One region of the Comamonas sp. A23 genome, then DNA from elsewhere that is predicted to be linked to it. Evidence: predicted binding sites of a transcription regulator. Region 1 holds the regulator's gene; each other region holds the start of a gene.
The links. Region 1 encodes sigma-54, which starts transcription at its own class of promoters, with help from an activator protein. Its sites were predicted from a motif close to TGGCANGNAANCTGCTTT; they were not measured.
Positions count from the first base shown of each region.

Region 2: a site for sigma-54 is predicted at 1,505-1,522, ahead of EIC84_RS11625 (TorF family putative porin). Genes of this name have one in related genera too.
Region 3: a site for sigma-54 is predicted at 1,334-1,351, ahead of EIC84_RS19590 (pilin). Genes of this name have one in related genera too.
Region 4: a site for sigma-54 is predicted at 1,777-1,794, ahead of nirB (nitrite reductase large subunit NirB). Genes of this name have one in related genera too.

Region 1 is NZ_RSDT01000003.1:12,848-16,783, forward strand. Features, by position in the region: gene lptA (lipopolysaccharide transport periplasmic protein LptA) at 1-525, shown strand, start outside; gene lptB (LPS export ABC transporter ATP-binding protein) at 522-1,304, shown strand; gene EIC84_RS08330 (RNA polymerase factor sigma-54) at 1,450-3,051, shown strand; gene EIC84_RS08335 (aspartyl/asparaginyl beta-hydroxylase domain-containing protein) at 3,227-3,936, opposite strand, start outside.
Region 2 is NZ_RSDT01000004.1:51,521-55,456, reverse strand. Features, by position in the region: gene EIC84_RS11635 (ammonium transporter) at 1-303, opposite strand, end outside; gene glnK (P-II family nitrogen regulator) at 343-681, opposite strand; gene EIC84_RS11625 (TorF family putative porin) at 699-1,451, opposite strand; gene EIC84_RS11620 (sulfatase) at 1,826-3,154, opposite strand; gene EIC84_RS11615 (Bug family tripartite tricarboxylate transporter substrate binding protein) at 3,268-3,936, opposite strand, start outside.
Region 3 is NZ_RSDT01000010.1:262-4,197, forward strand. Features, by position in the region: gene EIC84_RS19585 (FHA domain-containing protein) at 478-1,197, shown strand; gene EIC84_RS19590 (pilin) at 1,386-1,931, shown strand; gene EIC84_RS19595 (isoprenylcysteine carboxylmethyltransferase family protein) at 2,095-3,318, shown strand; gene EIC84_RS19600 (serine hydrolase) at 3,320-3,936, shown strand, end outside.
Region 4 is NZ_RSDT01000002.1:699,291-703,226, reverse strand. Features, by position in the region: gene ntrB (nitrate ABC transporter permease) at 1-728, shown strand, start outside; gene EIC84_RS07665 (ABC transporter ATP-binding protein) at 838-1,650, shown strand; gene nirB (nitrite reductase large subunit NirB) at 1,940-3,936, shown strand, end outside.

The sequences.
Region 1 (3,936 bases):
CAGCAGACCAGTGTCTTTACTGGCAATGTGGTGATGACCAAGGGCTCCATCGTGCTGCGCGGTGCTCAGCTCGATGTGCGGCAGGACGCCGAGGGCTATCAGTACGGTGTGATCAAGGCCGAGGCCGGCAAGCGAGCGTTCTTCCGTCAGAAGCGCGATACCGTGGCCGGTCAGCCCGAGGAGTTCATCGAGGGCGAAGGCGAAGTCATCGAGTACGACGGCAAGGCCGATATCGTCAAGTTCATCCGTCGTGGCGAGATGCGCCGCTACCGTGGCGGTCAGCTCAGCGATCAGGTCACGGGCTCCATCATCGTCTACAACAACATCACCGACGTCTATACCGTCGATGGTCAGAAGACCAGCGGCGGCCTGCCGAGTTCCTCCGTGGGGCAGGGGGGCCGTGTGCGCGCCATCATGGCGCCCAAGGACGGCACGCCGGGAGCACAGCCCAAGCCTGCAACACCTGCCACGCAGCTGCGCCAGAGCATGACGCTGGGCGGTGAGAAAGCCGACGAGAAGAAATGAGCGAGCCGACTTTCTCCAGCAGCCGCAGCGGCGAGTCCGACAGCCGCCTGGAGGCCAAGCATCTGGCCAAGTCCTACGGCAGCCGCAAGGTGGTCAAGGATGTGTCCCTGTCCGTGCAAAAAGGCGAGGTGGTCGGTTTGCTCGGCCCCAACGGTGCGGGCAAGACCACATCGTTCTACATGATCGTGGGCCTGGTGCGCAGCGACGGCGGCGAGATCTTCATCGACGGCCAGCCAGTGGGCGGCATGCCGATTCACCAGCGTTCGCGCCTGGGCCTGTCCTATCTGCCCCAGGAAGCCTCCATCTTTCGCAAGCTCAGCGTGGAAGACAATGTGCGCGCCGTGCTGGAGCTGCAAAAGGACGAGCAGGGCAAGACGCTGACGCAGGGCGAGATCGAAAAGCGCCTTACCGGCCTGCTGCAGGAGCTGCGCGTAGAGCATCTGCGCCAGTCGCCGGCGCTGGCGCTGTCCGGCGGTGAGCGCCGTCGCGTGGAAATTGCCCGTGCCCTGGCCACGCAGCCGCGTTTCATCCTGCTTGACGAGCCGTTTGCCGGTATCGATCCGATTGCGGTGATCGAGATCCAGCGCATCATCGGCTTCCTCAAGGAGCGCGGCATCGGTGTGCTGATTACCGACCATAACGTGCGCGAGACGCTGGGCATCTGCGACCACGCCTTCATCATCAGCGACGGCCATGTGCTGGCCGAAGGCACGCCCGAGGAGATCGTGGAGAACGCCGATGTGCGCCGCGTCTATCTGGGCGAACATTTCAGAATGTGATGACCCCCACGCTCCCTCACTTTGTGTGGTCGCTGCCCCCAGAAGGGGTTCTGACCGGCTGCGCCGGGGTTTGCCTTGGGGCGGCCCGGCGGCAAACCCTTAGCACTGCGCGCGTTTGCAATGATTGTCTGGGGGCCGCGCCTCGATGAAGCCAGGTCTCTCGCTACGCGTTTCGCAGCATTTATCGCTTACGCCGCAGCTGCAGCAATCCATTCAGCTGCTGCAGCTCTCCACTCTGGAGCTGGCGCAGGAAGTCGAGCAGATGCTGGTCGACAACCCTTTTCTGGAACGTGCGGGCGATGAGGCCGAAACTGTGGGAGATGCTCCTGTAGATGTAGCTGCTAGCGCCAGTGAATACAGCACTTCAGATGGTATTCATGCTGAAAATGATGCGAAGCAAACGCAAACAGCTGCTGAAACAATAGCGGAAACGCCAAGCGCCGAGACTCCGGAAACGCTGAACTGGGAGGCCGACGGCATGGACGGCCAGGACGGGGAATGGGGCGGCGAATCCAGCAGCGAGTGGGATACGCCCTCGGCCAGCAGCTCCACGCGCAACCGCGATGGCGACGACGAAACCGATGCCATCGATCTGGCGCGCGAGCACCAGAGCCTGACCGACTTTCTGCACCGTCAGGCGCTGAGCCTGCATCTGGGCGCGGCGGACATGGCGGCGCTGCGCTTTCTCATCGAGTCGCTCAGCGACGACGGCTATCTCGAGGATTCCCTGCAGGAGCTGGCGCAGAGCCTGGCCGGCGACGATCTGGAAGAGCGCGAGGAGCTGGAGCAGCACTTTGCCATTGCGCTGAAGCTGCTGCAAAGTCTGGAGCCCGTGGGCGTGGGCGCGCGCGATCTGGCCGAGTGCCTGCAGCTGCAGCTGCGCGATCTGATCCGCACGGCCGAGGACGAGGGCACGACCGAGGCGCATATGAGCCGGCTGCTGCTGGCGCAGGCCATCTGTGCCCAGCCCATGGACCTGCTGGCGCGGCGCGATCTGCGCAAGCTCACCAGCCTGTGCGGCGCGCGCGAGGAACAGCTGCGCGAAGCCATGGCCCTGATCGCCAGGCTGGAGCCGCGTCCGGGTCGGCGCTTTGTCGATGTGGAGCGCCATATCGTGGTGCCCGATGTCATCGTGCGCCCGCTGCGGGCCGGCTCGGGCCGGGTGGACTTCTCCGTGCAGCTCAACCCCGAGGTCATGCCGCGTCTGCGCGTGCACGACATCTATGCCAGCGTGCTGCGCCGCCACAAGAACAGCGACGGCCATGCGGCGCTGCAGCAGCAGTTGCAGGAGGCGCGCTGGTTCATCAAGAACATCCAGCAGCGCTTCGACACCATCTTGCGTGTTTCCGAAGCCATCGTGGAGCGGCAGAAGAACTTCTTTGTGCATGGCGAGCTGGCCATGCGCCCGCTGGTGCTGCGCGATATCGCCGACACCCTGGGCCTGCATGAATCCACCATCAGCCGCGTGACCACCGCCAAGTACATGGCCACGCCCCAGGGCACGTTCGAGCTCAAGTATTTCTTCGGCTCGGGCCTGGGTACGGAAACCGGCGGCAGTGCCTCCAGCACGGCCGTGCGTGCGCTGATCAAGCAGTTTGTCGATGCCGAAGATGCCAAGAAGCCGCTGTCGGACGCCAAGCTGGCCGACATGCTCAAGGAGCAGGGCATCGAGTGCGCGCGCCGCACCGTCGCCAAATACCGCGAGCAGCTCAAGATACCGACGACCACGCTGCGCAAGGCGCTGTAGGGCGCCGTAGAAACAAGAAAGCCGCTGATGCATCGCACAGCGGCTTTTTGTTTAGAGCCATATGTCTTGATGAAGCAAGATCCAAGTGAGGGACAGCAAGCAAAGGCCGCCCTGCAGCGAAGATGTCGTCCCCCTTCCGAAGAGAAAGGGGGAAGGCGCAAAGCGCCTCAGGGGGTTAATTCGGTACCAGCCACCAGATAAACCAGACCAGCACGCCGATCATCAGGCCGAACTTGAGGATCTTGTAGAAGGTCGGATTCCAGTCGCGGAAGGCACGGCGGTACTTGCCCGCATAGAACGAGATCTTGAACAGCTTGCTGATCATGCCGCGCGGATCGCCCTCGTTGTTCGGCGAGCTGGCGGCGGCCACCACGTTCTTGCCCAGCCAGTGATTGAGCCACTGGGCAAAGCCATTGGTCATGGGGCGCTCCACATCGCAGAACAGCACGATGCGGTTGCCTTCCGAGCGGTTCTCGGCCCAGTGCATAAAGGTCTCGTCGAAGATCACGCCTTCGCCTTCGCGCCAGCTATAGGGCTGGCCGTCGACCTCGATCATGCAGCGGTCGTCGTTGGGCGCCAGCACGGCCAGGTGATAGCGCAGCGAGCCCGCATAGGGGTCGCGGTGCAGATTGAGCTTGGCGCCGGGCGGCAGCTCGGCAAACATGGCGGCCTTGACGCTGGGAATCGATTTCACCAGGGCCGTGGTCTTGGGGCACAGCTCCATGGCCGAAGGGTGGGCGTCGCCGTACCACTTGAGGTAGAAGCGCTTCCAGCCGGTCTTGAAGAAGGAGTTGAAGCCTGCGTCGTCGTTGTTGGCGGCGGCCTTGATCTGCATGTTCTTTTGCAGATTGACGGCTTCCTCGCGGATCTCGCGCCAGTTGGCCT
Region 2 (3,936 bases), on a different contig from region 1:
CCACAGCACGGTGATCAGCGAAAAGATCACGAAGACCTGGGCCAGCACGGACAGCATGTTCTTGCTGCGCACCAAGCCGCCGTAGAACAGCGCCAGGCCGGGGATGACCATCAGGATCACCAGCATGGTCGAGGTCAGCATCCAGGCGGTGTCGCCGGCGCTCAGGGTGGGCACGGCCTCGGCCGCTGCTTCGGCCATAGGCGCTGCGGCGGCGGCAGCCGTTGCAGCTTCCTGGGCAAAGCCGGTGGCGCCGGCAGCCAGCAGGCCCAGTCCCAGGCCTGCGCTCAATAGTTTCTTGATCATGGCAATCTTTCTCAAAACGGTTCCAGAGAGACTGGGCCTTTACAGGGCCGCGTCGCCGGTTTCTCCTGTACGGATACGGATCGACTGCTCCAGCGCCTGCACAAAAATCTTGCCGTCGCCGATCTTGCCGGTACGGGCTGCGCCCTCGATGGCGTCGATGGCGGCATCGACCAGATCGTCGGCAATCGCGGCCTCGATCTTCAGCTTGGGCAGAAAGTCCACCACATACTCGGCACCGCGGTACAGCTCGGTGTGGCCCTTCTGACGGCCAAAGCCCTTGACTTCGGTCACGGTGATGCCTTGAACACCGATTTGGGAAAGAGCTTCACGCACTTCGTCGAGCTTGAAGGGTTTGATGATGGCGATCACCATTTTCATGACGGGCTCCTGAAAAATTAGAAAGTCTTGGAGAGCGTCAGAATCAGACGCGCCTTGTTCACATCGCCGAAGTAGGCCTTCTTGTTGGCGCCGGTCACCGCTGCACCTGCAGAGAAGCCGTCGCCCAGGTCATAGGCACCACCGACGCTGTAGTCCACATAGTTGGGAACGCCCAGGTCCTTGATGTCGCTGGAGAAATGGGTGTAACCAACTGATGCTTTCAGTGTCACCTTGGGCATCACTTCCTGGCTGTAGGAGAACTGCAGATAACCGGTGTTGCGGCCCTTGAGACCCGAGCCCGCCTTGGCGCCGGCCCAGCCGAAGTAGTCCTTGGACACCGTGTGCGAATACTTGGCCGTGAACGGGCCGTAGGTGCCGGAGCCGTAGATCTCGGTGGTGTTGCCGTTGGCATTGCCCGAGTACACATAGGTCAGCATGCCCACGTCCCAGTCCACATCGGCGGCCTTGAACTTGTAGCCGCCGTAGAAGTCGGTTTCCAGCGAGTTGCCGGGCAGCCAGTCCACGGAGGAGTTCCAGTTGCCGACGTAGAAGCCGCTGTCGCCGAACGTGTAGTCAAAACCGCCTTGCAGCGCAGGCTTGACGGCCCTGGTGCGGCTGGCGTCCTGATCCTGGCCACGGAACTTGTAGTTGGTGGTCAGGGCAACGTTGGCGGAGAGCTGGGCATGGGCCCACATGGGGGCGACAACGGCGCAGGCCAGGGCGGCAGTCTTGGCGAAAGTCTTGAAACGGCTTGCAGCGGGACTAGGCATTCAGGGTTCCTCCGGTTTGAAAATTTCGTGGCAAAAATCTCGGATGAACTCTCAAAGCACAGACCGTGCCAGTCTCTGCGGCGGCTGCGGCACGGTTCGCTGTCCAAAGCCCCAGAACAGGCAGCGGGCCATAGCTGCCAGTACAAAAAGCTACGAATTTTCACAATCGCTGAGCGCAACTTTCGCCACCTGGGCGCTAGCTGGAATCCATTGCACCAAGATGGTGCGTTTTTGCTGTGCACCGCCATGGCTCTGCTTTTCCCCGGCTTTTTGCACCAATCAGGGGATTTGAAAGTGAGCACATGCTCTTTATCTGGGCGCAGGCAAAGAAAAAGCCCATCGGCTGGGCGATGGGCTTGGGGGGCGGCCGCAATTCAGAAGCTGGCTTGGGGCAGGTCTGCCTTGGTGAACACCAGCGAGACCTTGGCTTCCTGCGGAATCGGCGGCAGCTCCTGATTCCAGCGCTCCCAGGCGCTGCGCAGCTCGGCCAGTTTCTGGGGCTCACGATCACGCAGATTGGCGCGCTCGCGCGGGTCGTTGCCGATGTGGAACAGGTATTCGATGCCCTCGATCTGCAGATATTTCCAGTCGCCGCGTATCAAGGCCTTTTGCTCGCGGTGCTTCATGCGCCAGGCCAGGTCGCGCTCGGGCATCCAGCTTTGATCCTGCATCAGGGGCAGCAGGCTGATGCCGTCCAGTGGATAGTCGGCATGTGCGGCTACGCCGGCGGCGGCCAGGAAGGTGGCCGACCAGTCCATGGTCAGGCTGGGCGTGTCGCAGACGGCACCGGCCGTCATGCGCGCCGGCCAGCGTGCCAGCAAAGGCACGCGGATGCCGCCTTCGAGCAGGTCCATCTTCTGGCCCACGAAGGGCCAGGTATTGGAGAAGCGTTCGCCGCCGTTGTCGCTGGTGAAGACGATGAGCGTGTTCTCGCTCATGCCTTTTTCCTCCAGCGCATCCAGCAGCCAGCCTATGCCTTCGTCCATGTGATGGATCATGCGCTGGTAGGTATCGATGGAGCCGCCGTCGATATGCTTGCCCATGCCTTGCAGGCGCTCGGATTCGGCGCGGTCCTCGCGCGTCAGCCAGGGCCAGTGCGGGGCGCTGTAGTGCAGCGAGAGGTAGAAGGGCTGCTCGGCGCTCTGGCGCTTGACGAAGTCCACCGCGCGGCGGCTCAGCAGATCGGTGAGGTAGCCGTCTTCGGTGTGCGGCTCCTCGTTGATCCAGAAGTCGGGGCGCCCGCGCGGGTCGCAGTGGGCGAAGTAGTCGGCGCCGCCGGCATGAAAGCCGTAGAACTCCTCGTAGCCCGACAGGCGCGGGCCGAAATGCGGGGGGTAGCCCAGGTGCCATTTGCCGACCAGGGCCGTGGCGTAGCCGGCATCGCGCAGCAGCGAGGCCACCGTGGGGTGATCGGGCGGCAGGCCCAGCACCTTGTCGCCATGCACGCTGGCGATGGGTTCCTCGGCCGCACCGCGCAGGCGGTACTGCCAGCGGCCCGTGGCCAGCGCAAAGCGCGTGGGCGAGCACACCGAGGAGTTGGAGTAGCCGCGCGTGAAGCGCAGGCCCTGGGCGGCCATGGCGTCCAGGCGTGGCGAGACGTCGGTGGCGTTGTTGTGCGCATCGCGCGCACCGGTGCAGCCCAGGTCGGCATAGCCGAGGTCATCGGCCAGGATGAAGATCAGATTGGGGCGGGAGTCGGTCATGAGAGGGCGTGGAACATTCAAAAACAGGAGCTTCTATCGCTTGTTATGCAAGAATTCTGGATGGATTTGATGCTGGAAATATTTGGTAGCAAGCGATAGATGCTCCTCAAATATCAGGGCTTGAAGCCCGAGCGCTGAACCACCGGCGCCCATTGCGCGCGGTAGGCCTTGAGCATTTTTTCCGTGTCCTGCGCGCTGCTGACCACGGGCACCAGGTTGGAGGCGGCGAACTTGTGCTGCGTGTCGGCTTCCTTCATCACCTCCTGCACCAGCTGCGACAGGCGCTGCACCGTGGCCGGCGCCATGCTTTGCGGCGCGAACAAGGTGTTCCAGCCCGTGCCGACCAGGTTCACGCCCAGCTCCTTGAGCGTGGGAATGCCGGGTGCCATGGTGCTGCGGCGCTCGCCCGAGGTGGCCAGCACGCGCAGCTTGCCCGCTTCGTGCTGGGCGATCTGGGTGTCTAGAGTGTCCACGGCGATGGGGACCTGCCCGCCCATCAGGTCGGTGAGCAGCGGGCCCGAGCCCTTGTAGCCCACGACCTCGACGGGCACCTTGGCGGTCTCGCCCAGCATCAGCGCAAAAAAGTGCGGCAGGCTGCCCGTGGCCGGCACGCCGAAATTGGCCTGCTGCGGATTGGCCTTGAGCCAGGCCAGCAGGTGCGGCAGCTCCTTCACGGGCACGGCGCTGGCCACGGCCAGGCCGAACTCGTAGCGGTTCACCTCGCTGATGGGGCGGAAGTCCTTTTCCGGCTCGTAGCCGGAGTCCGGGAACACCAGCGGCGC
Region 3 (3,936 bases), on a different contig from region 1:
GCGTTGGAACACCCTGCCCGGGGCACCTACTCACACAATGTAAACAACCTGCTAAAAATGGCTTACTTGTTTACAGTGGTTGGTGTAAAATTTCGAAAAAGTGGCCTTCTGACTAGTTATCAGAGAGATGTTTACATAAAAGGTGACCTCTGCCCTTTTAAATCACGGATAGGTGGCTGTCGCCACTTTGCAAAGATTTGCAAAAAAGCCCGCGCTTTCAACGAGTGCGGGCTTTTCTTATATGGCGACTTGATAGATTGCGGGTGCGATTCCAAAGATGCTGCAGACGAATGACAGCAAGGTTGAAAATTTCAATCGAATAGCTGGCTTCATCGAATTAGTGCAATAAGATGCAGCATGCAAGCGCGTTTCATCCAGTTACGATTGATGATTCAGCGCTGAATCACACACTCAAGTGGGAGTGGTCCTAGCCAGTGCAGCCAAGCAGGACTTGGCGTTTCCTCAGGAGCTTCGAGCATGCCGACTTTGGTCATCTCAATCGACGGCGCAGTCATCAAGGAAGTACAGCTCACCAAGGAGCGCACGACCTTGGGTCGTCGTCCTTACAACGACATCGTGATCGAGAATCTGGCGGTCAGCGGCGAGCATGCCGTGCTCACCATCTCTGGCGGCAAGGTCAGCATTGAAGACCTGCGCAGCACCAACGGCACCTATGTCAACGGTCGTGCCATCCAGAAGCAGGACCTGCTCAACGGCGACCTGCTGGACATTGGCCGCTACAAAATCCGCTTTCTCGATACCGTGATTGCCGATTCGAGTGCTCCGTCGTCTGCCCAGAGCAGCAAAAAGGCGCTGGCGCATATTTCCGAAGAGGCAGACAGCGGCTATGCCAAGGTCGCCAGCCCCTCCGGGTTTGGTGAAATCTCCAGCTTCAGTTCCACCATCCAGGGCTCGCTTGCCGCGCTGCCTGCGCGCCATGCCGTGATTCGCATGCTCACCGGCAGCCTGGCCGGCAGGGAAATACCTCTTTTCAAGGTTGTTACCACTTTGGGCAAGCCCGGTGTAGCCATCGCCTCCATCACCCAGAAGCCCCATGGCTTTGTGCTCACCCAACTGGAGGGCGCAAGCGAAGACCTCAAGCTCAATGGCCAGGTGGTGGGCCCTCTGTCCGTGCCGCTGCTCAATGGCGATACGGTGGACCTGGCGGGCAGCACCATGCGCTTCGTCGTGGAGTGACAGGCCGGCCTGATGGGTGTGAAGCGTCTGACAAATTTGTCACCGCTTGCGATTGGATTGCCAAAATTGTTACTCAAACTCGCGTTAATGTTGCCAAACGTGTCATCTTGGATGAGGCCTGCCTTTGCCAAATCGTTGGCACGTTGATTGCTTGGTAGCTTGTGTCTCATCCAACTAGGGAGTTTGAAATGAAGCGTTCTATTCAAAAGGGTTTTACCCTGATCGAACTGATGATCGTTGTGGCGATCATCGGTATTCTGGCTGCTGTGGCTCTGCCTGCTTATCAGGATTACACAATCCGTGCAAAGATTAGTGAGGGTTTGACACTTTCTAGTGGTTTGAAGACTGCCATTACTGAAACCTTCCAAAGTGCTGGCCCTCGCAAGATGACTTGCTCAACTGCTACAAATTGCGCTGAAATCGGTGCTACTGTTTTGGATACTACTGCTTTGACGGGTAATAAAAATGTGGATTCCATTGTCAGCAGTGATTCTGGAGTTATCACGGTGACATATAAGACGTCCGTAGTTCCTGCCGCCAACAGCCTGCTTGAAATCAAGCCGGTTGGAGCTGACGGCACAACTGCTGTTAATCTGGAAACTACAGCGGCAGGCACTCAATTAAACTGGGTATGCGCACCTGCTGCTGCAAAGGGTGTGCTGCCAAAGTATCTGCCTGCTAACTGCCGTCCGGCCTCTTCCTCCACTTCTTCTAGCTCTTCTACAGGTGGCTGATAGTGTGAGCGAATTTTGAAAATATGAGAGCCTTAATGCTTTAAATATTTTTCATAATTGCCAGAGTTATAATAAAGGGGTGCAATATGCATCCCTTTATTTTTTGATAAATATATTAAATAATATTCTTATCAAAGAAGTTAAGCGTCATTTCATATAACTCATGAATATTCATTTAAACCCTCCTGCGTCAAATACACCGGGATATGTTGTGTTTTCAGGTGTCATGGGTGCATTATTTTCCGCCTTGTGTATAGTGATCGGCTGGGTTGATTATTTGTGCGGAACACTTCTTTTGTTATTTGCATGTGGAATACCTATGTGGTGGCTAGAGATGAGGAGGTTTCCGGCATCACATTTATGCTTGGATAGCATTCCAGTTTGGAGAAAAAAAATACGATTTATTGGGATGCTTATTGTTTGGATGTTATTTTGTGGGATATATTTTCTTGTGACATATTCATTGGCTGCATTATCAAAATCAGATATTTTAGGTGATATGCAACTGGTATTGATTGCAGCTAGTATTCCTTGGTCTTTATGGATGCTATACCGTAGAGCTCGGGGGAATCAATTTGACTCTTTGGAAATGCTTGGGAGTGCAGCGATTTCCTGTATATTTAAGAGGCGAAAAATAAAAAAAAAATATTCGCAAGTATTTCTGGGGTGGTGCGTTAAAGCGTACTTCTTCCCACTGATGCTTGGTGGATGCTATTTTTTTGTTTCAGCGGCAAGTAAGGTTTCATTAGAAATTACGGAATTCTCTTGGATTTCGATAGTGGCTTTTCTCATTTATTTGCTGTATGCAATAGATACTGCTTTTGGCACAATTGGCTATTGTTCTACCAGCCGGCGAATAAATGGACAAATTCGTTCAACTGATTCCACAATATCAGGGTGGGGTGTGACGTTGGTTTGTTATCCGCCTTTTAACTTGATTGTTTTGCATCAATGGCTAGCTTATAAAGATGGCTATGAATGGCATGAGTGGCTAACAGATGAGCCTCTACTGCTTTTTGTGTGGGGGACGGTGGTCTTGCTGCTGACGGTAGGTTATGTTTGGAGCACCGTCAGTTTTGGACTACGGTTTTCGAATCTTTCTTATCGAGGGCTTGTTAGCTCCGGGCCTTATAGGTATTTTAAGCATCCTTCATATTTTTTTAAAAATATTTCATGGTGGTTAATTTCTATTCCATTTATTTCTCTAGAAAGTGGTCGCTTGGCCATTATTAATTGTTTGGGTTTGGTTGGAATTAACTGTATTTATATACTGCGCGCGTGGACTGAGGAGCGCCATCTGGCTTCAGATCCGGACTACAAGGCTTACTCGATATGGATGGCGAAAAATGGAGTTCTTGGTAGATTTCGACAGTTAATTGGTTGCTAATGTGAAGAAGGCTCGTCTTTTTTTTCTGCTGATTTTACTGACGGTAGCTATCGCTGTATGGTGGTATGAGCATGGGACTTTGACATTACACGGAGGGCTGGAGCACTTTGTGCAAGAGCAGCGGCTAAGTCATGGAGAAATTGCCATTATTCACCATAACAAAATTATTTCTCATTTCCAGGTGGGTGATTGTGATGAAAAATATTTAAATGCGCAGTATCCAATTGCTAGTCTATCTAAATTATTAACTGCTCAGGTTGTGGTAAAATTGATTGGAGAGGGAAAGCTGCAATTAAATGATAAATTATTTACGCTGTTGCCTCAGCTTCCATATGCAAATGATGCTGGCTATCGCGAAATAACAGTACAACATCTTTTGCAACACACTGCTGGCTTTGATCGCAGCAAGTCTGGAGATCCACTGTTTAAAGATGATTCAAGTGTGCGTGGCTGTGAATCTGCGGTGCGAGTTGCTGTATCTAAACCCTTGGAGCATGAGCCTAATAAAATTACAAAATATTCGAATGTTGGCTACTGCTTGCTTGGAATGTTGATTGAGCGTGTAACAGAGTTAAATTATGAAAATGCATTGCTTCAACGCCTTCTACCTCAAGAAAA
Region 4 (3,936 bases), on a different contig from region 1:
TGGTCGGGCTGTGGTCGCTGGTATCGAGCAGCACCGGTAAGAGCATTCCGACCCCGGCCGAGACCTGGGAGCAGGCCCTGCAGGTGTTCAGCGATCCCTTCTACCGCAACGGGCCCAACGACCAGGGCGTGGGCTGGAATGTGCTGTCCTCGCTGCAGCGCGTGGCCCTGGGTTTCGGTCTGGCGGCACTGGTCGGCATCCCTTTGGGCTTCGTGATCGGGCGCTTCGGCTTTCTGTCGCGCATGTTCAACCCCTTGATCAGTCTGCTGCGCCCGGTCTCGCCGCTGGCCTGGCTGCCGATCGGCCTGCTGGTGTTCAAGGGCGCCAATCCGGCAGCCATCTGGACCATCTTCATCTGCTCGATCTGGCCCATGGTCATCAACACCGCCGTGGGCGTGCAGCGTGTGCCCCAGGACTATATGAATGTGGCGCGCGTGCTCAATCTGTCGGAGTGGAAGATCGCCACCACCATTCTGTTTCCTGCGGTGCTGCCCTATATGCTGACCGGCGTGCGCCTGGCCGTGGGCACGGCCTGGCTGGTGATCGTGGCCGCCGAGATGCTGACGGGCGGCGTGGGCATAGGCTTCTGGGTCTGGGACGAGTGGAACAACCTCAACGTCAAGAACATCATCATCGCCATCTTCGTGATCGGCATCGTGGGCCTGGTGCTGGAGTGGGCCATGGTCAAGCTGGCTTCGGCCTTTACGTTTGAAGAGGTCAAGACTTAACCCACCCCTGAGCCGCGCCCTCGGGCGCGTCACCCCCTCAAGGGGGCACCACCGGTGGCCCGGCAAAGCCGGCGCCACGGTGGTCTCGGAACAAAGCAAGGAGTACCTCATGCATACATCTCTCAGCACCAAGTACATCGAGATCCACGGGGTGGAGCAGACCTTCAAGACCGCCAAGGGCCTGTTTCCCGCACTGCGCGACATCAACCTGAACATTGCCAAGGGCGAGTTCGTCAGTCTCATCGGGCATTCGGGCTGCGGCAAGTCGACGCTGCTCAATCTGATTGCCGGCCTGACCATTCCCACGGGCGGTGCACTGCTGTGCGCCAACAAGGAAATCAAGGGCCCCGGGCCCGAGCGTGCGGTGGTCTTCCAGAACCATTCGCTGCTGCCCTGGCTGAGCTGCTGGGGCAATGTGCACCTGGCCGTGGAGCGTGTCTTCGGCAAGCGCGAAAGCAAGGCACAGCTGGCACAGCGCACCGATGCGGCGCTGGCCATGGTGGGCCTCAGCCATGCGGCGCAAAAGCGCCCTGGCGAAATCTCGGGCGGCATGAAGCAGCGCGTGGGCATTGCCCGCGCCCTGTCCATGGAGCCCCAGGTGCTGCTCATGGACGAGCCCTTCGGCGCTCTCGACGCCCTGACGCGTGCCAAGCTGCAGGACGAGCTGCTGGAGATCGTGGAACGCACCCAGAGCACCGTGGTCATGGTCACGCACGATGTGGACGAGGCCGTGCTGCTGTCCGACAAGATCGTGATGATGACCAACGGTCCCGCTGCCACGATTGGCGAGGTGCTGCATGTAGAGCTGCCACGCCCGCGCAGCCGGGTGGAGTTGGCCGAGGATGCGCATTACCAAAGCTATCGCAAGGCCGTGATCGACTTTCTCTACACGCGTCAGGGCCATGTGGAGAAGGCGGCCTGAGCCTTTTTGATTTCAAGCTGCATGGCGCCTTGGGGCGCCATGTTTGTTTTGCACAGCAATAAAGCGGCCATGCACAAAAGCAGTGCATGCCGCGGGATGGAATAGTCTCTGCAGGCTGAGAAAAGCTGGCACAGCAATTGCGTGTTGTTCAGCGTGGCCAAGGTGGGTCACCGGGGGATGGTGCAAGGCTGGACCAGAACCCACAGACAAAGACGTCTACGCGTTCATGCAAGTCATGAAGCGCGCAGACGTCTTTTTTTTGGCTTTGCAAATGCCCACGGGGACTCAGATGAAAAAATCCAAACTGGTCATGATTGGTAACGGAATGGCAGGCGTGCGTGCGCTGGAAGAGCTGCTGGCCATTGCCCCCGATCTGTACGACATCACGGTCTTCGGCGCCGAGCCGCATCCCAACTACAACCGCATTCTGCTGTCGCCCGTGCTCGCCGGCGAGCAGACGCTCGGCGATATCGTGCTCAACGACTGGTCCTGGTACCAGGACCACCATATCTTGCTGCACGCCGGCTATACCGTGACGGCCGTTGACCGGGCACGGCGCACGGTACATGCAGTCAATGCCCAGGGTGAGAGTGCCAGCGCCGAGTACGACCGCCTGATCATGGCGACGGGCTCCAAGCCCTTCATTCTGCCCATCCCCGGCAAGGACCTGGAGGGCGTGCTGGCCTACCGCGACATTGCCGACACCGAGGCCATGATCGAAGCGGCAAAGACACTCAAGCATGCGGTGGTGATAGGTGGCGGCCTGCTGGGACTGGAAGCGGCCAACGGCCTCATGAAGCGCGGCATGCAGGTCACCGTGGTGCATGTCGGCGACTGGCTGATGGAGCGCCAGCTCGACGATCAGGCGGGCCGCATGCTGCAGAAATCGCTGGCCGAGCGCGGCATGCAGTTCTGCATGCAGGCACAGACACAGGAGCTGCTGGGCGACGAAGACGGTGGGCGCAGTGGCCGCGTGCGCGCCGTTCGTTTCAAGGACGGCAGCGAGATCCCGGCCGAACTGGTGGTGATGGCCGTGGGCATTCGCCCCAGCACCGAACTGGCGGAGTCCATGCATCTGCATGTGAGTCGCGGTATCGTGGTCAGCGACACGCTGCAGACCGTGACCGATCCACGCATCTATGCCGTGGGCGAATGCGCGGCACACCGAGGCATTGCCTACGGACTGGTGGCGCCCCTGTTCGAGCAGGGCAAGGTGCTGGCCAACCATCTGGCGGAGTTCGGCATCGGTCGCTATCTGGGTTCGCTGACCTCGACCAAGCTCAAGGTCACGGGCATCGATCTGTTCTCTGCAGGCGATTTCCAGGGCGGCGGCGATACCGAGGAAATCCTCATGAGCGACCCCTATGCGGGGGTCTACAAGAAGCTGGTCATCAAGGACGACAAGCTGGTCGGTGCCTGCCTGTACGGCGACACGGTGGACGGCAGCTGGTACTTCAAGCTGCTGCGCGAGGGCCGCAGCGTTGCCGATATCCGCGACAAGCTGATGTTCGGTGAATCCAATCTCGGCGATACCGGCCACCAGGGCCAGAGCAAGGCCGCGGCCATGGCCGACGGCGACGAGGTCTGCGGCTGCAACGGCGTGACCAAGGGCGCGATCTGCAAGGCCATCAAGGACAAGGGCCTGTTCACGCTCGACGATGTGCGCAAGCACACCAAGGCCAGTGCCAGCTGCGGTTCCTGCACCGGGCTGGTGGAGCAGATCATCATGTTCACGGCCGGCGGCGACTACTCGGCCGCTCCCAAGACCAAGGCCATGTGCGGCTGCACCGACCACGGGCACCAGGCCGTGCGCGATGCGATCCGCGAGCACAAGCTGCTGAGCACGGATGCGGTGTTCCGCTTCATGGAGTGGCGCACGCCCAATGGCTGTGCCTCCTGCCGCCCGGCCGTCAACTACTACCTAATCAGCACCTGGCCCAAGGAAGCCAGGGACGACCCGCAAAGCCGCTTCATCAACGAACGCAGCCACGCGAATATCCAGAAGGACGGAACCTACAGCGTGATTCCGCGCATGTGGGGCGGCGAGACCACGGCCTCCGAGCTGCGCCGCATTGCCGATGTGGTGGACAAGTACCAGATCCCCACGGTGAAGGTCACGGGCGGTCAGCGCATCGATCTGCTGGGCGTGAAAAAAGAGGATCTGCAGGCAGTCTGGAACGATATAGGCATGCCCTGCGGCCATGCCTATGCCAAGGCATTGCGCACGGTCAAGACCTGTGTGGGCAGCGAATGGTGCCGCATGGGCACGCAGGACAGCACCCAGAT